2 linked regions of the Marinomonas mediterranea MMB-1 genome follow. The protein of the gene in region 1 interacts with the protein of each later gene in a pairwise test. Links are inferred from orthologs where the notes say so. Each region holds a gene or a part of one and is shown in the gene's direction. Other genes may lie near its edges. The genes, in order: leuS and ligA.

Region 1 (11,792 bases):
TGTGTCGATTAAAAGCTCTAGGTATTTCATAAACGTTCTCCTCTATCGGTATACAGACAGGATAGTGGAGAAACCTGCATAGATTAAATATTAAAAATAAAACACCTTAATAAGAAATAGCTATTTAAAAGAAGCTGACTACTATCAGGGCGAACAACTACTCGCCTTGATAGTACATTAGACCATAGTGGCACACCTCGCAGGTTCCTAACGCTCCGCCAGCATGCGTGTTTTCATGACCGCATGACATGCAAATATAACGACCCGCTTGCACTTCAGTCGTCGTAACGCTGCACTTTTCGAGCGGCACAGGGTTATTATTTGCATTATTGAGCAACCACAACAATGCCACGTCTTCTTTCTCATCGAGCGATTTAACCAGCTCACTGCTTTCCTCGGTAAGCAAATGCCAGTTTGCATCGACCCACGCTTCGGTATAGGCAAATTTATCGTGCCAGTAAGCTTTTAGAAGAGACACATCTTCTAAAAGCCAATTTGCCGCACCTTCTATTGTGCGTTGTGTTTCTTCAATCAAATCGAGTTGATTTTGACTATTAATAGGATCTTTTTTCATAGTTTTGGCAACTCCTCAACAATGCGCCTTCTAATCAGGCGCGCATCTATATAAAATAGCGAATATTTTTCGATTCTGTCGGCTTGTTTAACCTTTTTCTAATTTGCATCATGTTTTGATGCTTTTTTGGATCACAAACTGACCTAACGCTTATAAAGAGTGCAATCAAACATGCAAGAGCAATACAATCCGCAGCAGATTGAACAAGCTGCGCAAACCTTTTGGGATGAAAACAAAGTATTTAAAGCCGTGGCAGACACCACCAAAGAAAAATACTACTGCCTATCTATGTTTCCGTACCCAAGCGGCCGACTGCACATGGGACACGTTCGTAACTACACTATTGGCGATGTTATTTCTCGCTACCAACGTATGCTGGGTAAAAACGTACTTCAACCAATGGGTTGGGATGCGTTTGGTATGCCTGCTGAAAACGCCGCGATCAAAAACAAAACCGCGCCAGCGAAATGGACAACAGAAAACATTGCCTACATGAAAGGCCAGTTGAAGCAGCTAGGCTTTGGTTATGACTGGGATCGTGAAATTGCGACTTGTACTCCTGAATACTACAAATGGGAACAGTGGTTCTTCACTCAGTTAGTTGAAAAAGGCTTAGCGTACAAAAAAACATCTGCCGTTAACTGGGACCCAGTTGATCAAACGGTATTGGCGAACGAGCAAGTTATCGATGGTTGCGGCTGGCGTTCAGGAGCACCCGTTGTCCGTAAAGAGATCCCACAATGGTTCATCAAGATCACCGATTATGCAGAAGAGCTTCTAAACGATCTGGATCAGTTAGACGGCTGGCCTGACAAAGTAAAAGCGATGCAACGTAACTGGATCGGTCGCTCTGAAGGCCTAGAGTTCAGCTTTGCTGTTGAAGGCAAAGAAGAACGTTTATCCGTTTACACTACTCGCCCAGACACATTAATGGGTGTGACTTACGTTGCAGTCGCTGCCACTCACCCGCTTGCTCTTGAAGCCGCTGAAACAAACTCAGCACTGTCTGAATTCATTGACGAGAGCAAGAACACGTCGACTACCGAAGCAGATTTAGCAACGGTTGAGAAGAAAGGCATGGACACTGGCTTTAAAGCCATTCACCCCATTACCGGTGAGTCCGTTCCTGTATTTGCAGCAAACTTCGTTTTGATGGAATACGGTTCTGGCGCAGTAATGTCTGTTCCCGCACACGATCAACGCGATTTTGAGTTTGCACAGCAGTACAATCTACCTATTAAACAAGTCGTTGCACCAGCGGGCGATCAAGAGATCGATCTAACCAAAGAAGCCTTCACTGAGAAAGGCCTATTATGCAACTCCGGTGAGTTCGATGGATTGGATTTCAAAGCTGCATTTGACGCAATCTGCGCTTGGATGACTGACAAGGGCATCGGTGAGAAAAAGGTAAACTACCGTCTACGTGACTGGGGTGTGAGCCGTCAACGTTACTGGGGAACACCAATCCCGACGATCAACCTTGAAGACGGCACGGTTGTAACGACACCAGTCGATCAACTACCTGTCATACTGCCGACTGACGTGGTTATGGATGGCGTTAATTCACCGATCAAGAATAACCCTGACTTCTCTGCAACCACTTACAACGGTGTTGCCGCTGAACGTGAAACAGATACGTTTGATACCTTTATGGAGTCATCTTGGTATTTCGCTCGCTACTGCTGTCCAGAAGCAGACGATGCAATGTTGACGGAGGAAGCAAACTACTGGCTTCCTGTTGACCAATACATTGGCGGTGTAGAACACGCGATCTTACATTTGTTGTACGCACGCTTCTTCCACAAGCTGCTTCGCGATGCAGGCCTAGTAACGTCGGATGAGCCATTTAAACGCCTATTAACACAAGGTATGGTGAACAAAGACGGTTCTAAGATGTCGAAATCTAAGGGCAACACGGTTGACCCTCAGGAAATGATTGAGCAATACGGCGCGGACACGGTTCGCCTGTTTATGATGTTTACCGCTCCGCCAGAACAATCACTGGAATGGAATGACAAAGGTGTGGATGGCGCATCTCGTTTCTTACGTCGTTTATGGTCTTTGTCTTATCAGCATTTAAACGCTGGCGATAAAGTAGCGCTGGACGTCGATGCCTTGTCTGGTGAGCAAAAAGCACTTCGTCGCAAAACACATGAGACGATTGCTAAGGTCAGCGATGATATTGAGCGTCGCCAAACATTCAACACGGCCATTGCTGCGGTAATGGAATTGTGTAACGAAATCAGTAAATTTGAAGACCGCTCTGAACAAGGTCTAGCCGTTGAACGCGAAGCTCTGGAAGCGGCAATTTTATTGCTTTCTCCTATTGTTCCTCACGTTGCGCATGAGTTATGGGGTAAATTCGGCCATGAAGGCAACGTTGTGAATGCAACATGGCCAACGGTTGATGAAGCAGCGCTTGTAAAAGATGAGCTCACTATTGTTGTTCAAGTATTAGGCAAGAAGCGTGCTGAGATTCTGGTTTCTGCTAAAGCAGATAATAAAGAGATCGAAGCGCTGGCACTGGCTAATCCGAATGTACAAAAGTTCATCGAAGGAAAGACGGTACGTAAAGTAATCGTTGTTCCGGGCCGATTGGTTAACATCGTTGCGAATTAAGCTCTATGCTAAATGAGTAATTATAAAGGGTAGTTTGCGCTACCCTTTATTTGTTACACACAGGGTTCATCTCGTTATTAATTGGAGTTTTTAGTTTGAGATCATTTAATTGGCTTTCAATGGACGGCAAGTTCACGCTACTGATCGCATTAATCACACTTTCTTTGTCTGCATGTGGCTTTCATCTTCGTGGGCAAACACCGCTTCCTGAAAGGATTAAAATTCTAATTCTTACGTCTCAAAGTAGTTCTGCTGACTTTGACCGAACTTTAAGATCCGAGCTTGCCAAAGCAGGTGTAACACTTGTGTCTAAAGATGATACGAGCGTTGATCTTAAAGATATTCTCGAATTAAAAATTAATAAGTTGGCGTCGTCAGATACCGTACTGGCACGCAATAGTACAACAAATGATGTAACTCAGATTCAGCGCACTGTCTCCTCCAGCTATTTCATCCGTGATGAGAGTGGACAATCTCTTTATGGACCGAGAAACATCGAAACCAGTTCTGTCCTTACTAATCAAGATGCAGAAGAAAGCACTAAATCTGCGTATAACTTACAAGAGATGGAACGACTCAGTGAGCAGTTGGCAAAACAGCTAGTTTTCGATTTAGCGTATGCGCCTCTGTAAAGCGTTATGAAAGACGGACAGACGAAGAGAGTATCAACTTTTGAAAGTTAGACCAGACCAACTGGATCAACAACTCGCCAAAGGGCTTGCGCCGATCTATATCGTATCTGGCGATGAGACGCTGTTGTGCCAAGAAGCAGCGGACAGCGTCAGAAGAGCCGCGAAAGAGCAAGGCATAGAAGAAAGGCTACGCTTTGTCGCTGATGCACAGTTTGACTGGCAAGATGTGATCAACGAATCACAAGCTCTGTCTCTCTTCTCAAGCCGCCGACTATTTGATATTCAGATCGATAAATTAGGTGAAAAGCACTCCAAAGCGCTTACTCAACTGGGTCAATCACTTTCCGATGACAATGTCATTCTTCTAAGCTTCCCGAAAGTGGACGCAAGAACACAAAAAGCCAAATGGTTTAGCCAGTTAGAATCACAAGGCGTCTTCGTACAAATTTGGCCAATTGATACCAACAAGCTTCCCGCTTGGGTACAACAAAGAGCCAAAAAGTTTAGTCTAACCATTAGCCAAGACGCCGCCGCACTCATTTGCGAACGGGGCGAAGGTAATTTGCTTGCGATCTCTCAAGAATTAGAAAAGTTGGTTTTAAGCCAAGGAGAAGGCGCTCAAATAGACTTAGAAACCGTTGCAAACTCGGTGACAGACAGCAGTCGCTACAGTATCTATGATCTAAGTGATCGCCTCTTAGCAGGCAAAATCAAAGAAGCTTTACATTGCCTCCACCAACTCGTTGCGGAAGGCGTTGAGCCCACTATCATACTTTGGTTGTTGAATCGCGAAGTTCAAACCTTGGTTGATCTTTATCACGCATCTAAGACCTCGGACTTTCGTGCCGCCTGTCGAAGCTTGAGAATTTGGGATAAACGCATTCCAATGTATGAGCGAGCCTACGCAAGACATAATCCGAGCACGCTTCCCTACATGCAAAATTATCTCGCTCTATTAGATCAAACCATTAAAGGGTTGGAAGGCCCCGATCTCAGCATTGGATTGCGCAATATGGTATTAATGTTTTGTGGACAAAAACCCGCTATGACGGAATTGGATATCCCGATCAATAATCTGTAACGTCTAATCTACACTAAAATTGACATTTGTCATCGTCATCGTCATCCTCCAAGCATACAGTAGAGTATTTACTTATAAATAATGTTTCTTGCCGGAGGATTGGATGGCTTGGTTTAAAAGAGAATATAGTACAAACACAAGAGCAACATCAGAGCCGGAATATACAAAAATACTTCAGCTAGATTCATCACAGATTAACGCAACAGACTTTAATCAACTCAGCTTTAAGAATGCAAAGACTCAGTTAATTCTTGTGTTTGTCTCCCCTCACGTTGATTTTCAACGTACCATGGAGCAAATTCAAAGAGCGACGCCATTTTGCAAAAACGTCATCGGGCTAATGTCTTCTGGAGAGCTGAATAGCCAACAATCTTGCCTCTATCAAAGCACAGGAGATCATTGGGAGACGATTGTTCTCCAATCTTTCAGTGACGCGCTCATCAAATCCGTCGATATCAAAACCATTCCTCTCCATTGTGAAGATTTAAAGCTTGGAACCCCCAAACTAAGTAAGAATGAAAGAATCGAACGTCTTAAGTCTGAGATAGAAAAACTCTCGGTAGCATTTCCGGTTAACTTTCAGGATACGTTAGCACTCACCTATTTTGATGGGCTCTCCTCAAGCGAAAACTTCTTTATGAAAGCGTTGTACGACAGCGGGAAGTTCCCCTGTTATTTTATCGGAGGGTCAGCAGGAGGAAAGCTCGACTTCAAAGACGCGAGCCTTTACAACGGCCAAGCCGTTACCCCTAACAGTGCAATTGCCGTTTTCATTAAGCTGTCGGAAGATTGCCGATACGGCATTCTCAACACGCATAATTTTTCGAAAACCCAGGCTTCGTTTATGGTTGCGGAGGCAAACCCTCTTACACGAACCGTTACCTCGGTACTCGATAAGTCGGGGAATGTTTCAAACCTCGTCGATGAGCTGTGTGCTTATTTTAAGTGCTCAGTAGAGCAACTTGAGACCAAACTCGTTGGTCATTCTTTCGCGATTGAGATCGATAATGAGCTTTACATTCGGTCTGTCGCATCGATCGACGCAGAGAACAAAATCGTGCACTTTTTCTGTGATTTGAACTTCGGTGACGAGTTAATCCTCGTGAAAGCGGGCGACTTTGCCGCTTCTACACAGTCCGCGTTCGATCAATTTATGCGTGAAAAACCAAGCTCTCCTGTCGCAATGATTGCCCACGACTGTATTTTACGCAGACTAAACAATGCTTCCGGCCTGTCGAAGATAACAGCCTTTAAAGATCTCAAAGCGACCGGACTCTCGACGTTTGGCGAACTCTTGGGCGTGCATATGAATCAAACACTGACGGGGCTGTTCTTTTTTAAACTACAAAAAGGCCAAGTGTTTAATGACCGTTTTGTCGAACGCTTCCCAATTCTATACAGCGACTTCCGCCTTTATTTTGAGAAAATTGAACAAAATAGCCTACGCCAAATCTCTAAATTACAAGCGCACCTCATCGATTGCTTGTCTGAATATCGCCCACTCCTTGAAGACGTTACCAATAGCTTCCACAGAGTGACCGAGTACTCGTCTGAAACACAAGACGTCGTCACCGATGTTACACAAAAATTTGACCAATTTAACGTTTCAATCTCGAATCAAGAAGAAGATCGCAAGAAAATGGTCAGCAGCGTCGAAGCTCTTAGCGACAATACAAGAGAAGTATTAAACATCTTAAGCACGATTTCTGGAATAGCGGATCAAACAAATCTACTCGCGTTAAACGCTGCAATCGAGGCTGCGCGTGCTGGCGAGGCTGGACGAGGGTTCGCCGTTGTAGCTGATGAGGTTCGGCAGCTGTCACAAACGACACAGCAAAGCTTGGATCAGACAAGCGAAACCATCAATGCGGTCAGCAGCGCTGTTCAGTTAATCGAAGCAAATGTAGAAGCCATCGACGCTTTTATGAGCTCAATGCAGACCGATACACATGACTTATCTTCGCAAATCCAAACCCTAAGCCAATCATCACAAAGTGCCTCATTGGATGCTAACACAAGTATTCAAGCGATAGACGCCATGTCTCGGCGCGTTGTAGAAATAGATTCTGAAGCTAAGACCTTAGCCATCTTGCAACAAAGCGCGAATCAAACAATATAAAAGGCTTATCAAAAGTGCAGCACAAAACCGAATGGATGCTGCACTTTTCAATTTAGTGATGGCAGTTTACGTAGAGACTCGGATCTGTGGAGCCCTCACCTGTACTAGCACAGACCAGATCTGTGCAGTTGCTTCATTTTGAACCAATGTCTGTCAGTTTAGATCTGGGTTAAATTATCTTCTGCCCAGATCGCTTTTCCGTCAACCTCCAAGCGAACCCAATCGAAATTGGTCGCTTGTATTGTTCTCGCTTAGTGCCGTGGAGTCATATCCAAATCATCCAACGCATGTAAATCCATGTAATCATTTGGGTCTGTATAACCCTCACGTTCCATCTTAGCGTTCTCAATCTGACCAAAAAATTGAAGTAACTTGTTGAGTTCCTTGCAATACGCTTCTCGTGTTATCTTACCTTCAAATCCAAATATCATTCGGCCTGACTCAACTATCTCTCTCACTGACCATCTGACTTGAGAAAGAATTTCTCGCTCAAGAATGATCGCGATAAAGTTTGACGTGTTTTGGTAGAGTTCAATGATGCTATCTGCCTTAAAGTGCTCGGCATCACTCACTATACGGTTATATGAAGACAGTAGCGCTTCTATGTCCGCATCGAGCCCTTCATAGTCGATCGCATCCAACGCATCGAGATCCATATAGCGGCTTGGATTTTTCACTCTGCTGCGATCCAGATTTGCGTTATTAATACGACCAAAGAATTGAAGTAGCTTTTTTAACTCCTCGCAATACACTTCTCGTGTTATCCACTCTTCAAATCCAAACATCATATCACCTGATTCAACCATGTATCTCACTCTAAGTTCAACTTGGGATATGATTCTTCGTTCAAGAATGTTCGCTATAAAACTCGGTGTGTTTTGGTAGAGTTCAATGATACCGTCAGCATTAAAATGCTCGACTTCAAACATCATCCGCTTATATGAGGCCAACATAGTCTCAATGTCGGCATCCATTCCTTCATAATAGATATCGTCTAGGGCGTTAAGGTCGACCAAGAACTGGCCTTCTTCTCCTTCCTCCTCTTTTGTCTTACCTTTTGCAGCCATGTCCGCATTTACTAAAGGACCAAAAAACTGGATCAGTTTACACATCTCACGGCAGTAAACCTCCATAGTAAGCAACTCCATGAAACCCTGACCTCTCATCAAGCTGCTACGTCTTAGACTACTGATGCCATGCAGGATAAAAATGGAAATAGTCGATAAAACTTCTTCATTCGCATACCCCGGTACATGTTTATAAAAATCAATCAGAGCAGAGGCACTAAAGTGTTTTGCTCCTTTCAGAAGGTTGTCCGCTTTATTTGTTTCTACTTCGATTTTAGCTTCGACTTCTTCGAAGATTTCATAGAGTTCCTCTTCGGTGGCGCTTTTACCGCCGTGAGTAATGTCATCTAAGGTATAGCCGTTTCTTTCCATCCAAATGAGATGATGGTAGAGTCCAGCCACCATCGGAAGGGGTTTGCTGTTGTCCATAAACGCCGTGATCACACTCCAATAATATTGCGCCTGAGAATAATCACTCGGAAAGCCCATATAGACTTGCCACCAACGGTGTCGCTCATTGGGTAGGTTTACCATGGGCATAAAGTAGAAGTTATGACTCAGTCCACGGCGAAATACCGGTGTCCAATAGCAGTTTACTTGCTCAAACGGCACCGTCAGCGAGCGCTTGCCCTCTTTGTCCCAAAAGCACACATTGCCGGTACGGCGATCAAACACCACCCATTTGTCTTCGCCATGTCGACGAGCTTGAATGATCCAATAGAGAGCTGGGATAAAGCATATAAGACTCAGGTAAAGCATGCCAAAACGGTCTGTCTCTCCATGATATAAAAGAAAAAGATGTAGACCAAACCAAATCATTGTTATAAACAAAGCGATCAATGCATAAGCTCGATACGCAATCACCTTGTTTGATGTCTTGATAACCCATTGATTACCATCTGTTTTTGTTGTAAATGGTGTGTGATGACCATAGTAGGCCAGTGGCTCGACCTTTTGTCCTCGTAACTTCTCGACCTTTCGGGCCGGGCGCGTGTTGGAAGTTAACTCTTGGGTACTGCTCCAATCCGGCCAACGTGTTTTCACTTTGCCCATAATGGGGTTTTCTATTCGATCAATCCAATCCAAATCATCCTGATTGCTCATATCGCTTCATTACCTTGTTTGTTGTTTTGGTTGGTCATCCCTGACTCCACCCTAGTCCTTCAAATTTATTCACCACTGATTTTTCCATCGTCACCCAGCTGTGTTCCATCGCTTCTGCATCGGATACAGGATTATCATCTATTAACGCTCGACCTTGCTCGTCTCGCTCTGGTGCCGGCAACATATAGTGTGTTTTTGCTCCTGGGAACAAGGTTGCCTGCGGACCATTCGGGAAGGTTTTAATGCGTAACCTAAGGTGCCACTCTGATGCGATCGCTGGGCTGAAAACACCATAATTGTGAGTGTGTTGCTCAAAGGCTAACAACAACTTTTTATGGAGCCGAATTCGGTGGTGTGCTCCGTCAACCTCTAAACGCATCCAATCGGAATTGGTAGCTTGTATTGTTCTCGCTTAGTGCCGTGGAGTCACATCCAAATCATCCAACGCATGTAGATCCATGTAAGAATTTGAGTCTGTGTAGCCTTTACGCTTAGCATCAGCATTATTAATCTGACCAAAAAATTGAAGTAACTTGTTGAATTCCTTGCAATACGCTTCTCGTGTTATCTTACCTTCAAATCCAGACAACATATCGCCTGATTCGACCATGTATTCCACTGCTAACTCGACTTGGATTATTATTTTTCTCTCAAGAATGATCGCGATAAAGTTTGACGTGTTTTGGTAGAGTTCAATGATGCTATCAGCCTTAAAGTGCTCGGCATCGCTCACTATCCGCTTATATGAAGACAGTACCGCTTCTATGTCCGCATCAAGCCCTTCATAGTCGATCGCATCCAACGCATGTAGATCCATATAGCGGCTTGGGTCTTTGACTCTGTTACGATCCACATTCGCGTTATTAACACGACCAAAGAACTGAAGCAGCTTTTTGAGCTCCTCGCAATACGCTTCTCGTGTTATCCGCTCTTCAAATCCAAACATCATATCACCTGATTCAACCATGTCTCTCACTGCCAGTTCGACTTGGGCTATAATTCTTCGTTCAAGAATGTTCGCTATAAAACTCGGTGTGTTTTGGTAGAGTTCGATGATGCCGTCAGCATTAAAGTGCTCGGGTTGAAACATCATCCGTTTAAATGCCGATAATACCGCTTCTATGTCCGCATCAAGCCCTTCATAGTAGATATCGTCTAGGGCGTTGAGGTCGACTAAGAACAGACCTTCTTCTCCTTCGTCCTCTTTTATTAAGCCTTTTGCGGCCATGTCCGCATTCACTAAAGGACCAAAAAACTGGATCAGTTTAGACATCTCACGACAGTAAACCTCCATAGTAAGCGACTCAATGAAATCCAGGTCTCTCATCAAGCTGCTCTGTTTTAGACTACTGATGCCATGCTTGATAAAAATGGAAATAGTCGATAAGACTTCTTCATTCGCATACCCCGGTGCATGTTTATAAAAATCAATCAGAGCAGAGGCACTAAAGTGTTTTGTTCCTTTCAGAAGGTTGTCCGCTTTATTTGTTTCTACTTCGATTTTAGCTTCGACTTCTTCGAAGATTTCATAGAGTTCCTCTTCGGTGGCGCTTTTACCGCCGTGAGTAATGTCATCTAAGGTATAGCCGTTTCTCTCCATCCAAATGAGATGATGGTAGAGTCCAGCCACCATAGGAAGGGGTTTGCTGTTGTCCATAAACGCCGTAATCACACTCCAAAAATATTGCGCCTGAGCATAATCACTCGGAAAGCCCATATACACTTGCCACCAACGATGTCGCTCATTGGGTAGGTTTACCATGGGCATAAAGTAAAAGTTATGACTCAATCCACGGCGAAATACCGGTGTCCAATAACAATTTACTTGCTCAAACGGCACCGTCAGCGAGCGCTTGCCCTTTTTGTCCCAAAAGCACACATTGCCAGTGCGGCGATCAAACACTACCCATTTGTCTTCGCCATGTCGGCGAGCTTGAATGATCCAATAGAGAGCTGGGATAAAAAAAACAAGGCTCAGGTAAAGCATGCCAAGACTGTCTTTCCCTCCGTGGTATAGAGCAAAAAGATATAAACCAAACCAAATCATTGTTATAAACAAAGATCCTAACGCATTCATTCGATAGGCATTGACCTTATTCGACGTCATGATGACCCATTGATTGCCGTCAGTATCAGTTGTAAATGGTGTGTGATGACCATAGTAGGCCAATGGCTCGACCTTTTGCCCTCGTAACTTTTCGGCCTTTCGGACCGGGCGCGTGTTGGAAGTGAGCTCTTGCGTGCAGCTCCAATCCGGCCAACGTGTTTTGACTTTGCCCATAATAGGATTCGTTATTCGATCAATCCAATCCAAATCATCCTGATTACTCATATTACTTCATTACCTTGTTTATTGTTTTGGTTGGTCATCCCTGACTCCATCCTAGTCCTTCAAATTTATTCACCACTGATTTCTCCATCGTCACCCAGCTGTGTTCCATCGCTTCTGTATCGGATACAGGATTATCATCGATTAACGCTCGACCTTGCTCGTCGCGCTCTGGTGCAGGCAACATATAGTGTGTTTTTGCTCCTGGAAACAAGGTTGCCTGCGGACCATTCGGGAAGGTTTTTATACGCAACCTAAGATGCCACT
Region 2 (16,222 bases), 170 kb from region 1 along the record:
TAAGTACTCGGTCGATTGGTGGAATACCTTGCATCAGCCTGCGACGTTCTCGTTAACTGAAAAACCGAAAATGCCTGTGGAAATGTGGCTTCCATTGCTCTTCACCGTTATTGGTTTGTACCTTGTTTCAATTGGTATTGCGTTTATTCGTATGCAGACATACATCTTGGAACGAGAAAAGAAAACTCGGTGGGTTGAAAGTGAGATGACAAATGACTTTTGATTCGTTTGAAAGCTTCTTAAAAATGGGAACTCATGGCGTGTATGTGTGGTCTAGCTATGGGGTATTTCTTGTTTCGCTATTCGCGTTGTATTTTTATACTGTACGAGATCGAGTTAAGAAGAAGCGGCGCCTTCGAAAACGGCTCAAATCTCTTTCTAAATCTAAAACTCAACCTTCTTCATCAAGTGATTCGTTTAATGCACCCAGAACGTAAAAAGAGAGCCATTGTGCTTGTGATTATATTGATACTTGCGGGTGCTGTGGTCGGGTTAGTGGCGTATGCCCTTAGGCAAAATATCAATTTGTTTTACTCTCCGACTCAAATCGCTGTTGGAGAGGCACCGTTGGACTCGACGATAAGAGCGGGTGGAATGGTAAAACTAGGGTCCGTGGTAAGAGATCAGAAAACGCTCGAAGTCACGTTCCTGATAACAGATTACGCTCATAGCGTGCAGGTTATATACGATGGCATTTTGCCGGATTTATTTCGAGAAGGGCAAGGCATTGTTGCGCGTGGGAAGCTAACCGAAGCGGGTAACTTCATGGCTGAAGAAGTGCTGGCAAAGCATGATGAAAACTATATGCCACCTGAAGTATCTGATGCGTTGAATGTCGCCAAGAAAAGCGCGCAAATTGATCGTATAAACCAGAGTGAATAGCCCAATGAAGGTATTTTTAATAGAACAGTCAAGGCAGTGTTTTGTGCTTAATTGGGAAAATAATCAATGATTCCTGAGTTAGCGCATTTTAGCTTGATGCTTGCGACATGCTTCGCGGCATTGGGTTTTGTCGTGCCCTTAGTGGGTTTATATAAACGAGACTCGTTGCTTGTTAGGTTTTCGTTGCCGCTAACCTACCTTGTGGGGGCGGCAGTGCTGATTGCTTTTGTTGGACTTTGTTATTCCTTTTCTGTGGATGACTTTAGTGTTCTTTATGTGGCGGATAATTCCAGTCGATCATTGCCTTTTGGGTTCAAAATTAGTGCGGTATGGGGTGGTCACGAAGGTTCGTTATTACTTTGGGGGCTCATACTATCGGGTTGGAGTTGCTGTGTAGCGTATCGAAGCCGGCATCTTCGAGAAGACGTAAGAGGGATTGTCTTAGCGGTACTGAGCTTGATTTCTTTAGGCTTTTTGTCTTTTCTGCTATTTACCTCGTCGCCTTTTATTCGATTGCTTCCCAATGTACCTCAAAGTGGAGGCGACCTTAATCCACTTTTGCAAGACTTTGGTTTGATCATTCATCCGCCGATGCTGTATATGGGCTATGTAGGATTTGCTGTCCCGTTTGCGTTTGCCATTGCTGCCTTAGTGACGGGGGAGATGAATGCACAATGGGCTCGTTGGGTTCGACCTTGGGTAAACTTTGCGTGGGCTTTTTTAACGGTCGGTATTGCACTTGGAAGCTGGTGGGCATATTACGAGTTAGGCTGGGGCGGTTGGTGGTTTTGGGATCCAGTAGAAAATGCGTCGTTTATGCCATGGCTTGCGGGGACAGCGCTCATACATTCGTTAGCGGCGTCAGAGAAAAGAGGGGTATTTAAAAGCTGGACTCTGCTGTTAGCAATTTTCACCTTCGGTCTGTCTTTTCTCGGCACATTTCTTGTTCGCTCTGGGGTACTCACATCCGTACATGCCTTTGCGTCGGATCCTTCGAGAGGCGCTTATATCTTAACGATGTTGTTGCTGATTGTTGGTGGTGGGATGCTGCTATTTGCATTGCGTGCTTCCACTTTACGAACGGAGTCATTTTTTGAGTTTTCAGGCAAAGAGAGTTGGCTACTTCTTAATAATATCTTGCTGACAACGTTAACACTGATTGTTTTGGTCGGAACGCTTTCACCTTTAGTGTTGGAGTCAATGGGAATGGGGCGCGTATCCGTCGGCCCTCCTTATTTTAATGCCGTATTTAACCCGATTGCTTGTGCGCTTATTTTCTTGATAGGTATTGGGCCTATTTCTAGATGGCAAGCAACGAGTCCTTTGTACCTGTTACGCGTTAGCTGGTTTCCATTTGTTTTAGCGGTTGCTATCGCGTCATTTTGTTTTCAATTTCTTGTGTTTGATCTGTTTGCCTTTTTAGCGTTTTCGATAGCGCTTTGGGTGGTGATTATGACAATAAGAGATTTGATAGGTAAGGTTATCGTTAAAGATATCAACGTGTTTGAACGAATGCGACGGCTTCCTATGAGCCTCTATGGAATGCACGTGGCTCATCTCGGCGTTGCAATCAGTTTAATTGGCGTGATCCTTGTTAGCCTTAATTCAGAGGAACGTTTTGTTCGTTGGCATATTGGGGAATCGGTCGATGTAAAGCAATACCAGTTTATGTTGATGGATGTCGGTGTTAAGCGGGGAGCAAACTATATTGCCCAAGAGGCGGTCTTTCAAGTATCAGACAATAATGTCGCATTAGGGGAGATGATTCCCGAAAAACGTTATTATCAAACGCGCGGACAAGTGATGACAGAAGCAGCATTGTCGCCTGGTTTTACCCGTGATTTGTACATCGCACTTGGTGAAAAGTACGATGATGATTCATGGAGTGTAAAAATTTATGTGAAATCTTTTGTTCGTTGGATATGGTTAGGCGCACTTGTCATGATGCTGGGTGGCATACTCGCTGCGCTTGATAAACGATTTAAACACCGTGGAGTAGCTGTGTGAAAAAAGCCCTTTTTTTTATTCCGTTTTTAGTGCTAATTTTTTTAGGAAGTTTCTTTTATTTTAACCTAGACAATAATCATGAGCAGATGCCATCTGCTTTAATTGGCAAGGCTGCTCCTGAATTTAAATTGATTGATTTAGAAACGAATGAGGTTATGACTCAGGATCAGTTACCGAAAGGCCCATACTTAATCAATGTATGGGGAACATGGTGCCCAGCGTGCGCACAAGAGCACGAGTATTTGATGACGCTTGCCGAGCGCGGTGTGAACATTGTCGGTGTCGACTATAAAGATGAAATGAAACCTGCGCTGGCGTGGTTAGAGCAACGAGGGAACCCATATAGCACAGTGATCTTTGATGAAATGGGGAGCTTAGGAGTTGATCTTGGTGTCACTGGGGCTCCTGAAACCTTTGTTGTGAACCGCGACGGTGTCATCGTTTACCGTCATCAAGGTGTTGTGAATGAAGATGTATGGCAATCCTTAAAGACTTTCGTCGAATAACGGCTGAAAAAGAGAGCAACGTATGGTCGTTCGGTTAGCCTTTCTTATTACTTGGTTTGTCTGTCTAGGCAGTTCGTCAATGAATATCGCTTGGGCAGAATCAATTCATCAGTTTGAGTCGCCACTAGAACAAGCGCGTTATGAACAGCTGACGCAAGTGTTGAGGTGTCCAAAGTGTCAAAACCAAAGTTTATCGGATTCAGATTCTGCGATAGCGTCTGATTTACGAGATGAAGTATATCGGATGATTACGTTAGGGAAGTCGGATAACCAAGTTAAAGAATATATGGTTGCCCGTTATGGAGAGTTTGTTTTGTATGAGCCTGTTTTTGAACCACATACCTTCTTTCTATGGTTTGCTCCTTTTGGCTTCTTATTAATTGGCGTCATCGTATTTGTGCTGGTGCTGCGAGCTCAACGAAAACAAAGACAGCAACAGGAGGAAGTGTGACGTTAACCCTTTCTATTGTTTGTTTATTGCTTACTTCTGTTTTAACACTGGTTTGGTTTGTTTCTCGAACTATGGCAGCAGAGCGTATGGATGTACCGGAAAACCAATTGAGTAATGAACTGTCAGGGTTGTCTCGAAGCAAAAGGCTGATGAGAATGGCCGTATTTGGTGGCTCGATAATATTTATCGTCCTTTCAAGTACAGTGCTTTATAAAAAACTGGGCTATCAGGAAGATGTGTCATTTGTTTCTGCGCTACGTAGTGGGTTGGTCGACTCAAACCTGAGTACCGAGTATTTAGTCTATCGATCTAAGCGTTATGACCATTATAGTGATTGGTACTATTTAGCCGACCATTACCTGGCTAATGGTCAATACCGTTTGGCGAATTCGGCCTACAAAAATGCACTTGAACGTATGCCTAACGACAGTGCAATGAACGACAAAACTCGAATATTAAACGGAAATGCCGAAGCACTTTTTATGCTTTCGAATAACAAGGTCACGCCGGATTTAGTTAGCCTCGTTGAGCGAACTCTGGTACTTGATCCAGAAAACTCTTCCGCTCTAGGCTTTGCTGGTGTTATTGCTTATAACAAAGGTGAGTTTAATCGCGCATTCTTAAACTGGGGAAATGCCTTTCGTTTCAGTCCATCCGCTCAGGAGCGTTGGACTTTACTGCAAACAATGCGTCGAGCCCAGACGATGATAGAGACTGATCCAATCTCAGTCGCTCAGTTTCAATCAAATAAGAGTGCTGGCGCTACGTTAGCGACGATATCTAATGTAATTTATTTAACCTTAGCCATTCCTGATGATGCTAATATAGCGTCAGGAGCAGAATTTCTGGTGTACGCTAAAGTAGACAGTGTGCCTTATCCAATTTGTGTTCAAAAAGTGGCGTTACCCGATGCGTTAGGAACGATCCTTTTAACAAATATGGACTTTATGATAGAGGGGAAAACATTGGCGGATTTTAGTAAGGTTGATATATTGGTTCGAATGTCCACACAAGGTGGTCAAGAGCTTGCAAATGGACGCATTGTCGGCGAATTATTAGGCGTTCCAACCAATGCTCAAAAGATTTTTGAAGTGAATGTCGTCTTATAATTGAAACAGAACGACGTTCGTCTGATAATACCCACAATTTTATTGATTTAATTCGGAATTTGTAATGGATTTTAGCTTGCGCGAGTGGCTAATTTTAGTAGGTGTCGTGATTATTATCGTGATACTTGTTGATGGATACCGTCGGTATCGAAAAAACCAACTGGCTTTAAATAGTAGCGAATACGAAGACGACGATGAGTTTGTCGATCCTGAACGGGCCTTAAAAGAAGCGGTAATGAAACGTGAGCTGCCAAATGGTGGTGCTCGTCCAGTATCGTCATCTAGGGAGGCGCCAGACCCTATTGCGAATGCGTTTGAAAATGCACGCAAGACCAGCAGTGCCCCGTTAACGGAAATGCCTCATAAAGTCGATGCTGGTCCGCAAATAGAGCGAGACGACGATATTCGTTTGGATGAATTAGAGTCCTTAGTACCTGAGCGCTTTGACGCCTCGGAAGCAACATCAGCGGATCAAGATTATTCAGAGCCTGCTCCTCAGTCAATTGACGAAGACTATGATGACGTGTTGCTAGACCCTACGTCTGAGCTTACAGAGGATAGATACGACGATGACGTCAATGATCCAGAAGACTATGAGCGTAATTATTCTTCTGTTGATGTTGATCAAGTCACACCTCAAGGGGAGCTTGAAGAACATGACGAGCATGATGATGAAGCCGAAATAGAAGAGGTCATTGTCATCAATGTCTTCGCGCCTGAAGACAATCCATTTGCTGGGATGGAGTTGCTTCAACTCGTTATAAACTGCGGTATGCGTTATGGTGAGATGGATATCTTTCATCGTCATGAAGAAGGTTTCGATCGTGGGCGTGTTCAATTCAGCATGGCAAATGCGATTGAGCCAGGCACATTTGATCTAGATTCAATGGGCGAAACAACGTCGCCTGGCGTTAGCTTTTTCATGGGGTTACCGGGGCCGAAGAACAGCATGAAGGCTTTCGACTTTATGCTGGAAACCTCGCAAACTCTAGTACGGAATCTTGGTGGAGAGTTAAGAGACGATCGCCGCAGTCCGATGAGTGAACAAACCATTGCTCATTGTCGACAGCGGATTCGCGATTTTGAACGACGTAAACTTACCAGACAAAAAAATACGTAGCTCTTATGCAGTAACTATGTAGCACTAATGTTGCTAAAGACATTTAGACAAAGGCCCCTAGGGGCCTTCTCTATTTGTAAAGATATGAAATATAAAGATATGAAATATAAAGATATGAAATATAAAGATATTAAAGAAAGTACATTATGACCGATGCCCAAACCCCAAGTTTAGAATACGTGAAGACACTGGTTTCTCAGTTAAATGACTATAGTTATTCGTATCATGTAAAAGACGATCCAAAAGTACCTGATTCGGAATACGATCGGTTATACAAAGCGTTGCAGTTGATTGAACTCAAAAATCCACAATGGATTCAGCCAGATTCTCCAACTCAACGTGTCGGGGAAAAGCCAGACACAGGCTTTGCTAATGTTGAACATACGGTGGCTATGTTGTCTTTGGACAACGCTTTCGATGATGATTCCATGTTGGAGTTTAATGAGCGTGTTAAAAAGCTCTTAAATGAGTCCGCCGATATCGAGTTTTGCTGTGAACCGAAGCTTGACGGGCTGGCGATTAGTTTGCGATACGAGGACGGTGTACTTGTACGAGGTGTTACTCGCGGTGATGGCCTTTCGGGCGAGGACATAACCTCTAACATACGTACTATTCATACGGTTCCTCTTAAATTACGTACTGATACGCCGCCACCGGTAGTGGAAGTTCGTGGTGAAATCTACATGCCAAAAGAGGGGTTCGAAGTACTCAATGCGCTTGCAAAGCAAAAAGATGAAAAGCTGTTTGTAAACCCTCGAAATGCGGCTGCAGGTAGTTTACGTCAACTAGACCCTAAAATAACCGCATCTCGTCCGCTTGTTCTATGTGCTTATTCAATCGGATTTAGTGAAGGTTGGACTCAGCCTCAGAGTCATTATGATGGACTGATTCAACTTGGTGATTGGGGCTTTAAGATCAATGACCGTATGGAGCGCGTAACAGGTATTCAAGGGTGCCTATCATATTACGAAAAGTTGAACCAAGATCGCCCCGCGTTAACCTATGACATCGATGGTATTGTTTACAAAGTAGATAGTATTGCCAAGCAACAGGAGCTTGGTTTTATTGCAAGAGCGCCACGATGGGCAATTGCACGCAAATTTCCCGCTCAAGAAGAAATAACCCAAATTAAAGGTATTGACTTTCAAGTGGGGCGAACAGGGGCGATCACCCCCGTTGCTCGACTTGAGCCGGTTTTTGTCGGTGGTGTTACCGTTTCAAATGCGACGTTACACAACAAAGATGAAATCGCTCGTCTTGGGGTTCGGGTTAATGACTGGGTTATTATCCGTCGTGCAGGTGATGTCATCCCCCAAGTTGTTCAAGTGGTATTGGAAAAACGTCCTGAAGGTACTGTTTCGGTGGAATATCCAGATTCTTGTCCGGTTTGTGGTTCTCATACCGAGCAGGTTGAAGGGGAGGCGGTTATACGTTGTGCTGGTGGGTTGGTTTGCAATGCGCAATTAAAGGAAAGTCTAAAGCATTTTGTGTCTCGTAAAGCCATGGATATTGACGGTTTAGGGGATAAACTGATTGAGCAGCTTGTAGACAACAAGCTCGTACAAACGCCAGCTGATATCTATAAATTGCATGAAAAAGAAGCGCGCCTTCTTGATCTTGAAAGGATGGGAGACAAGTCAGTCGATAAATTGCTTACCTCGATTGATGCGTCAAAAAACACCTTGTTCAATCGATTTATCTACGCATTGGGTATTCGTGAAGTGGGTGAGGCGACCGCGAAGGCATTGACTAAGCATTACAAAGCCTTGGATGCTTTGATTCAAGCAGATCAAGAGTCCCTTATCCAAGTGTCTGATGTTGGTCCTATTGTAGCTCAGCATGTACAGCGATTTTTTGAGCAAGAGCAGAATATCGTCGTTATAAATGAGCTAATTGAATTAGGCATACAATGGGATGCGCCAGCAGAAGCTGCAGGTGAAAGTGAGCAACCACTTCTCGGAAAAACATATGTTGTAACCGGGACGTTAAACGAGTTCACAAGAGAGGAAATCAAAGAAAAGCTACAGCAGCTTGGAGCAAAAGTCAGTGGTTCGGTATCAGGCAAAACGGACTGTTTAGTGGCGGGTGAAAAGGCGGGTTCTAAGCTGGCTAAGGCTCAATCTCTTAATGTCCCTGTTCTAGACGAACAAGGGATTATCGCTTTCTTAAAAGAACAGGGAGCAATTTAGTTATGGATACTATAGTGCCTTGGGAGTCTCTAGAAGTGGACACGCTGAATAATGTATTAAAAGATATTGTGACGCGTGACGGTACCGATTACGGTGACTATGAGTTGTCTGCGGAGCAAAAAATAGCCCAAGCAAAGCACTCGCTTCAAAGTGGGGAGGCTGTCTTGTTGTTTGATACAGAAAGTGAAACGATCAAGATGGTTTTGAAAGATCAGCTGTCGTATTTTGACTACTAAGTACAAGTAGTTGAACTGAAACGTGAATAAAAAGAGCCGCCAAACTTAAGCTTATAATGTTAAGTTTGGCGGCTCTTTCAGCTACCACTAGTGATAGTAATATCGACTGCTATTAGCTGTGTTCTTTGAGGAACTCTTCGCTCAAGTAAAGCTCTTTGTTGCTATTGACCTGTACATCACGGTCTAGAATGTTTTTAGCAATTTCTTGAGCTTCTCCCAATGAATGCATTTCATAAGTACCACATTGGTATTCGTTTAACTCTGGAATATCGCCTTTGTTTTTTACTTTTAAAACGTCTTCCATCGCTGCTTTCCAAGACGCTGCAACAGTTTCTTCAGTAGGCGTACCGACTAGACTCATGTAAAAACCAGTACGACAGCCCATTGGCGAAATGTCGATAATTTCTACAGAATCACTATTTAAGTGATCACGCATAAAACCAGCAAACAAGTGCTCTAGAGTATGTATGCCTTTTTCGGACAGAATCTCTTCGTTTGGTACGCAAAAACGAAGATCAAATACGGTAATCGTGTCGCCTTTTGGGGTTGCCATAGACTTGGCGACTCGAACGGCCGGAGCGTGCATGCGAGTGTGGTCTACACGAAAGCTATCTAAAAGAGGCATAATTTTTTCCTATCATTCTTTAAACATTATGGTACGAGGTTTAGAAGAGGTATACGTTGCTTCGTTAAACTCGGACTGATGATATTATTGTACATGAATTTCAGCGCTTGGAACGGCGCTTTTCTTTTCTTTATAAAGCTCGATTGAAAATGCGAGTACGAGCGCTGCAATAGCGAATAAAAATTGCTCTCCCGTCAGGTAAATAACGACTATGCACGATAAGCATCCTAAATAGGCGGCGATTTTCGTATTGCCAGTAAGCAGGCGAGTTGCCGTTATACAGGTCAGTGTATAAATCAGAACGAACGCGCCGTTTGTCATTTCTACGAGGATGTCGATTGACCACCCAGAGAAGTGAGTGAAAATAATAGAGACAAGGCAGACTAAGCTCACCAGCAATACGGCGCGTCTAGGCGCGCCATTATCTGATAGAGTTGAAAATACAGCCGGAAGCGCGCCATTTTTAGCCATACTTTGAATCATTCGCGAAAAGCCAAGAATATAAGCGCCTACATTTACAAAAACAATGATGAAGGCAATAAAGGCGAATGCTCGTTTGCTTTGCTCACCAAAGACGACCCCAACAAGGAGAGCCAGTGATTGGCTGTTGGTTATGTCATCTCCGTAGGTGTCGTATTGAGCAATAAGAAGCACCACCGTTAGATACAGCAGGACGACAATCGTGATTCCTCCAAGTAATGCAATGGGAAAGTCTCGTTTTGGTTTTTTAAATTCTGCTCCCATATGAGCCATTACTTCAATGCCTAAAAAACACCAAAAGACGGTTCCGATAGACAACAGTGTTGTATCTATTTCTGACGTGGTTTGAGGGAGTGTGAGATTGCCTACGCTACCCTTTACGTTCCCTTTTAGCGCGAGAGCAACCACACAAAGTGTTAAAACAGCGACAATCATGATTTGTATCTTTGAAGAACTACTAACGCCGAGGAGTCCATAGCAACACAGTAATAAGAGCGTTAGGAGTGAGAAGTGCAGCAAATAGGATTCGCTTAGCCCTAATGAGACCAAAAGATATGCAGCGGCGATCTTGATTGCAACAGCGGGCCCTACCAATAAAATACTTAGGAATATCCAGCCAACACTTTTCTCAGCGACAGGTCCGAAATGTTGACCGATATAATGTGACGCACCGCCCGCAGAGGGAAAGTGACTGCCAAGCGAAGCAAATACAAAGGCGATGGGAAGGGCAAGGATCACGGTTGCTATCCAGGCGTACATTGCAAAGTCGCCCGCTTTTGTGACCGAAAGTGCAGGCAAGAACATAAGGCCGGCCCCCACAAAGGTCGTCACCGTCATCGCAATACCTTGTATTGGCCCTAAAGATCTCTGGTATTCCATTGAATTAATCCTGATAATTGGTTGTAAACAAAGAATAATTACTTTTTAGAGTCATTGAACTGACAAAGTGTCGTTTTGTACCGTCATTTTCATGGAATCTTTTACAGATTGCTGTTCTTGTTGGGGTTTGACTGAAAAATGAAGTGAGCATTTAATATATATGCAACTAGATAAATACGATCAAAAGCTTATTGCGCTTTTAGTAGAAGAGGCGCGACAATCTGTCACCGAGCTCAGCAAGCGTGTAAACTTGTCTCGGTCTGCTGTAACTGAAAGGATAAAGCGGTTAGAAGATAAGGGCGTTATTACGGGGTATCATGCATCGATAAATCATGATGCTGAACACGCGGTAATGGCTTATTTTTCATTGACCTTTCGGCCTTTGTCTTGCGACCTGATTCAGCCTTACGTAGAACAAATTCCAGAAGTAAAATTAGCACACTCTATTAGTGGTGATGTTGATATGATTTTATTGGTTGAATCACCGAGCATGACTCGCTTGAATGAAATCCGTATTGAAATTGATAGTTGGCCTAATATTAATAAAGTGCTTACTCATATGTGTTTAGCAACTCGCCTTGACCGAAAATAAATACGCTTAGACCTAAATAGAAGCCAAGAAAATGTTTAATAGACGTATAACCTTTAAAGGAGAGCGGCCTGAGAAACTTTAATTTCACCTTGAAATGGCGAGGGAGCCAAAATCAGAGTCAAGGTTTATTGTTATTATCCGTTCTCGCTATTTTGTCCGGGCTTGTCAGTGGACTGGTGATGATTAGCCTTGTGTCATTGGTTCATTTTGCTTCTAGCTTTATTATTCCTGGTCATCCCGAAAATTACGAAGCACTTTCCGTTATCGAGCGTCTTGTTATCCCCAGTACTGCCTGCCTTCTGATCGGGGTGTTCTGGTGCTTGCTTCCGTCTAAAGTACAAAAAGTAGGTATTCCTTATGTCGTAGAACGACTCAATTACCATCAAGGGAATCTGCCCTTAGCGAATGCGCTTGCTCAGTTTATCGGTGCATTTATTGGTTTGGTAGGTGGTCTTTCTATCGGTAAAGAAGGGCCCGCCGCACACATAGGTGCGACGTTTGGTAGCCAATTAGGGCAGAAGTTTCGGCTTTCTCATGCAAATGTTGAGGTGTTACTGGCATGTGGTGTGACGGGAGCGATTGCGGCGGCGTTTCAAACGCCTTTAGCAGCAGTATTGTTTACATTTGAAGTTATTTTTATACGTTACAGTATGACGCAAGTGCTTCCTGTTCTTTTGTCTGCGGTGACAGCTACTGTTTTAAGTCAGTGGATATTAGGACGCTTTGAGTGGTTTGATGTTGTGGCGATGGATGTGCCAAACTTTGATTTGTCCCTTTCAATAGTGTGTCTTGTGCTTGTTGGCTTGATCGTTATTTTATCGAGTTTATTTTTTCAGATACAAAAGTGGTTATGGCGTTTTGCTGGTTTATCCATATGGCTTCGTTTCTCCTGTGTGGCGTTGATCACCGCTATTGTTGGAAGTGTTTTCCCACAAGTATTAGGTGGCGGGTACGACACGATTAACTTGGTTTTTTCTGGACAAGTTATTGCGACGTCTCTTATTTTAATCGCTTTCCTAAAAATGTTTCTCACGGCCACCTCGATTGGCTTAGGTATTCCGGGTGGTATGATTGGGCCTACTTTTTCAATTGGCGGGTTGATGGGGCTTCAAGTCTCGGTTTGGTTTGATACAGGTTTACCCATCCCGATTGAAACGGCTTTGTTTGTATTGTTAGGAATGGCTTCAATGATGGCCGCGTGTTTTCAGGCGCCATTGGCGGCATTGTTAGCTATGCTAGAAATGACTCATACATCGGAAGTTATTTTCCCCGCGATGTTTGTTATCGTGCTTTCGTGCTTGATAACGAAACTGATTTTTAGGCAAGATTCTGTTTTTGTTGAACGCTTAAATTATCTTGGGCTCTCTTCTGTATTGAACCCTATCGAACGTCAGCTTCGTTCCCACACCATTGAGCCCGTGGCTGATCCCGCAATATCGGTTTCAAATGTTGCAAAATTCGAGCAAATAAAAGATTTTGCTTCAAATATGATAGACTACGTTTACGTATGCAAAGGTGGACAATGGTATGAAATTTCCGTATCTGAATTGCTTACTAAAATGTCGTTGCTAGAGTACGGGCCACAACCATGGTTAAAGCCATTAGGGGGCGAGCTTGGCTTGTGTACAGACGAGATGCTTATTTCGCCGATAATCGAAGTTGAAGAAATGGAATCGCTTATAAAGTTGCTTTCAATATTTAAAGAGACGTCTGCGAACAAGTTACTAATAAACCTAAAAAAGTCGGATCAACTCTGTGTGGTTACTCGACAAAGGTTAGATGAATTTTTTCTAAAGGAAACATCTCGGAATGTTGTGGATTAAAGCCTTTCATATCGTCGCTATTGTCTGCTGGTTTGCAGCACTGTTTTACCTACCTCGACTATTTGTCTATCACGCGAGTGCAACGGATAGAGAAAGTATCGAACGTTTTAAAATCATGGAAAGAAAACTCTATCGCGGTATTATGACGCCCTCTGCAATTGCGAGCGTTGTATTAGGTGTATGGTTGATGAGTTACGCAACGGAATACTATATGTCTTCGGGTTGGTTTCATGCCAAGTTGACGCTGGTTTTACTGTTACTTGGTTATCATCACGCGTGTGGCCGATTACTTAAGAAATTTGCACAAGATAAGAACACACGCAGTCATGTATTTTTTCGATGGTTTAACGAATTTCCCGTGTTAGTTTTAGTGGGGATTTGTATTCTTGTCGTTGTTAAACCTTTTTAATTTTATTGATGGATTTGAAACAGATGAGTCGTTCTGAAACCTTATATGCACGTGCCCAAAAACACATTCCTGGTGGCGTAAACTCTCCAGTAAGAGCGTTTAATGGTGTGGGCGGCACCCCCGTATTTTTTCAAAAAGGCGATGGCGCGTACATTTTTGATGAGGATAAGAAACGTTACATAGACTATGTTGGTTCATGGGGGCCAATGATTCTTGGTCATTCTCATCCAAGTGTCATTAACGCTGTGCGCGATCAGCTTGATTCAGGGTTGAGCTTTGGTGCTCCCACGGAAGTTGAAATCGACATGGCTGAAAAGGTATGTGAAATTGTACCGTCTATGGACATGGTTCGTATGGTTAACTCGGGAACCGAGGCGACTATGAGCGCAATTCGTCTTGCCCGTGGTTATACCGGACGAGACAAAATTGTTAAGTTTGAAGGCTGCTATCATGGCCATTCAGATTCGCTGTTAGTAAAAGCAGGTTCTGGTGCATTAACGCTAGGTGTTCCAAACTCGCCAGGTGTGCCCGCTGATCTTGCGCAGCATACCGTAACGTTACAGTTTAACGATATTGAAGGCGTAAAGCGTTGTTTCAAAGAAATTGGTAGTGAGGTGGCTTGTGTAATCGTAGAACCTGTAGCAGGTAATATGAATTGCATTCCTCCAATTCAAGGTTTTCTAGAAACGCTACGAGAAGTGTGCACTGAGTCAGGAGCCGTATTGATCTTTGATGAAGTGATGACTGGTTTTCGCGTTGCATTAGGTGGGGCGCAAGAGCGTTTTGGCATTACTCCTGATCTTACTACTATGGGAAAAGTCATTGGTGCCGGTATGCCAGTAGGGGCGTTCGGCGGAAAGAAAGAGATCATGGAACATATCTCTCCTTTAGGGCCGGTATATCAGGCAGGCACATTATCAGGAAATCCAGTCGCTATGATCGCGGGGCTGACAGTGTTGAACCAAATTACGGAACCCGGTTTTTATGCGTCGCTTGAACAGAAAGCGCAAAAGCTGATGGATGGCATTAAGCAGGCAGCAAACGAGATTGGTGTTTCGGTTTCTACGGTTGTTGTTGGTAGCATGTTTGGCTTATTTTTTACAGAAGCTGATAGAGTAACGACGTTTGCAGAAGTACAAAAATGCGATGTCGAAAAATTCAAAAAGTTCTTCCATTATATGTTGGAAGAAGGGGTCTATCTTGCGCCGTCTGCCTATGAAGCGGGTTTTATGTCCGCAGCTCATTCGGAAGAAGATATTCAATACTCAATCGAAGCGGCAAAACGATCGTTCGCTAAGCTGGTATAACTCGGTTTATTGAATTTGATTCGTGGTTATAAAGAGTTTGTCTAAGCAGCAAAGCTTAGGCCTCTGTTATTGCACTGCTTTTAGCTTGATTGGAAATTGACCGAAATAGGAATGAACTATCATTATGTCGATTGAAGACACACAAATGAAAGATACAGATATTAAAAATACAGAACCTGAAATGTCTAATGTCAATACTGAAAATGTAAGCTCTGATAAATTGAGCGCTGCGGCTGTAGGTTCTAGCGCCAACGACTCTAAACCCGAGGAGTCGAATGCAGAAAGTGTAAGTGAAGCAAAAGAGAAGGTGACTAAACAACCTCATAAAGGGGTATATTTACTGCCTAACTTGTTTACAACAGGAGCCCTTTTTTCGGGGTTCTATTCGATTATTGCTGCTATGAATGGCGAATTTAGCAATGCCGCGATTGCCATTTTTATCTCAATGATACTTGATGGGCTTGATGGGCGCGTTGCTAGGTTGACTAGAACACAAAGTGCATTTGGCGCAGAATACGACTCGCTTGCTGATATGGTGTCATTCGGTATTGCCCCAGCGTTAGTTGCATTTACTTGGTCATTGGCTCCGTTGGGGAAAGTGGGTTGGATTGCCGCATTTATTTACGCTGTCGGAGCTGCGCTTCGTCTGGCGCGCTTCAATACCATGTTAGGCGTGGAAGAGAAGCGTTACTTTACGGGGTTGCCTAGCCCGGCTGCCGCGGCGATTGTTGCTGGTGTAATTTGGGCCGCGACTGAAAAAGGCCTATCTGGGGCTGATATTGCTAGTTGGATGGCGATGCTTGTGCCGATCACAGGTCTTTTAATGGTTAGTAATGTCAAATACCGTAGCTTTAAAGACCTAAATCTTAAGGGGCGTGTGCCATTTGTTGTGTTGCTAATTTCAGTACTTGTTTTGATCTTAGTAGCACTTGAACCTGCGATTGTTCTTATGGGCGTCTTCTGTCTATATGGCCTTTGGGGAATAGGCGGGATATTTTTTAAAGCACTTCGGTAATATTTCTGGAAGTAAGCCGACTAAACTAATAGAGAGTGTAGTCGGTTGGAACTTCTTCAGCATGACGCACTCTACTCGTTTATTACTTGCAGGGGCGCGTCATGCAAATCAAAATTGCAAAACCATCGGACTGTCACGAAAGCACGGTCACTCCAAAGTCTGTCTATCTTAATCGTCGTCAATTTATGCAGGCTGGCTTAGCGAGCGGAGCGGCGCTTTCTTTTCCTGTGAATGCGATTGCCAGTGTTCAAAACGGGAATCCTCTACTTCCGCCTGAATCATTAAAACCCTCGTTTGCTTCTATCATTGAGACGCCTTTTGGTAAAACTGAAACCTCTGCGCCTTTCGAAACCGCAACAACGTATAACAACTTTTATGAGTTTGGTTATGGCAAAGGGGATCCGGAAAAGAATGCCGAGTCGCTAAAACCTTATCCTTGGAAAATAACTATAGAAGGTGAGGCGGATATCACAGGTGCTTTTGATCTTGAAGACTTAATTAAAGACAACCAGTTAGAAGAACGTATTTATCGCCTTAGGTGTGTCGAGGCATGGTCTATGGTTGTGCCTTGGGTGGGGATTCCACTAGGAGC

What was found.
Region 2: the proteins of leuS (region 1) and ligA interact in binary tests that used the Escherichia coli proteins (3 or more experiments, as listed by UniProt). The link is inferred for Marinomonas mediterranea MMB-1 from one-to-one orthologs.

Annotation. Positions count from the first base shown.
Region 1 is NC_015276.1:3,339,944-3,351,735, forward strand. Bases 402-3,469 are described here. They hold leuS (leucine--tRNA ligase), read left to right. Parts: upstream 402-745; coding sequence 746-3,193; downstream 3,194-3,469. Other genes in these bases: MARME_RS15295 (hypothetical protein), read right to left, coding at 402-574; MARME_RS15305 (LPS-assembly lipoprotein LptE), read left to right, coding at 3,289-3,469. In the rest of the region: more of MARME_RS15295, read right to left, coding at 158-401; more of MARME_RS15305, read left to right, coding at 3,470-3,825; holA (DNA polymerase III subunit delta), read left to right, coding at 3,866-4,906; MARME_RS15315 (methyl-accepting chemotaxis protein), read left to right, coding at 5,010-7,025; MARME_RS15320 (hypothetical protein), read right to left, coding at 7,277-9,196; MARME_RS15325 (hypothetical protein), read right to left, coding at 9,231-9,575; MARME_RS15330 (hypothetical protein), read right to left, coding at 9,609-11,528; MARME_RS15335 (hypothetical protein), read right to left, coding at 11,563-11,792.
Region 2 is NC_015276.1:3,504,702-3,520,923, reverse strand. Bases 5,821-8,742 are described here. They hold ligA (NAD-dependent DNA ligase LigA), read left to right. Parts: upstream 5,821-6,221; coding sequence 6,222-8,264; downstream 8,265-8,742. Other genes in these bases: luxS (S-ribosylhomocysteine lyase), read right to left, coding at 8,613-8,742; MARME_RS16080 (YheU family protein), read left to right, coding at 8,267-8,500; zipA (cell division protein ZipA), read left to right, coding at 5,821-6,075. Outside these bases: MARME_RS16120 (heme ABC transporter permease), read left to right, coding at 1-223; heme exporter protein CcmD, read left to right, coding at 213-437; cytochrome c maturation protein CcmE, read left to right, coding at 421-882; MARME_RS16110 (heme lyase CcmF/NrfE family subunit), read left to right, coding at 949-2,889; MARME_RS16105 (DsbE family thiol:disulfide interchange protein), read left to right, coding at 2,886-3,395; MARME_RS16100 (cytochrome c-type biogenesis protein), read left to right, coding at 3,418-3,846; MARME_RS16095 (tetratricopeptide repeat protein), read left to right, coding at 3,843-4,955; more of zipA, read left to right, coding at 5,020-5,820; more of luxS, read right to left, coding at 8,743-9,125; yjeH (L-methionine/branched-chain amino acid transporter), read right to left, coding at 9,210-10,484; MARME_RS16065 (Lrp/AsnC family transcriptional regulator), read left to right, coding at 10,645-11,076; MARME_RS16060 (chloride channel protein), read left to right, coding at 11,205-12,899; protoporphyrinogen oxidase HemJ, read left to right, coding at 12,886-13,308; hemL (glutamate-1-semialdehyde 2,1-aminomutase), read left to right, coding at 13,332-14,615; pssA (CDP-diacylglycerol--serine O-phosphatidyltransferase), read left to right, coding at 14,740-15,630; protein-methionine-sulfoxide reductase catalytic subunit MsrP, read left to right, coding at 15,732-16,222. UniProt on the Escherichia coli protein: DNA ligase that catalyzes the formation of phosphodiester linkages between 5'-phosphoryl and 3'-hydroxyl groups in double-stranded DNA using NAD as a coenzyme and as the energy source for the reaction.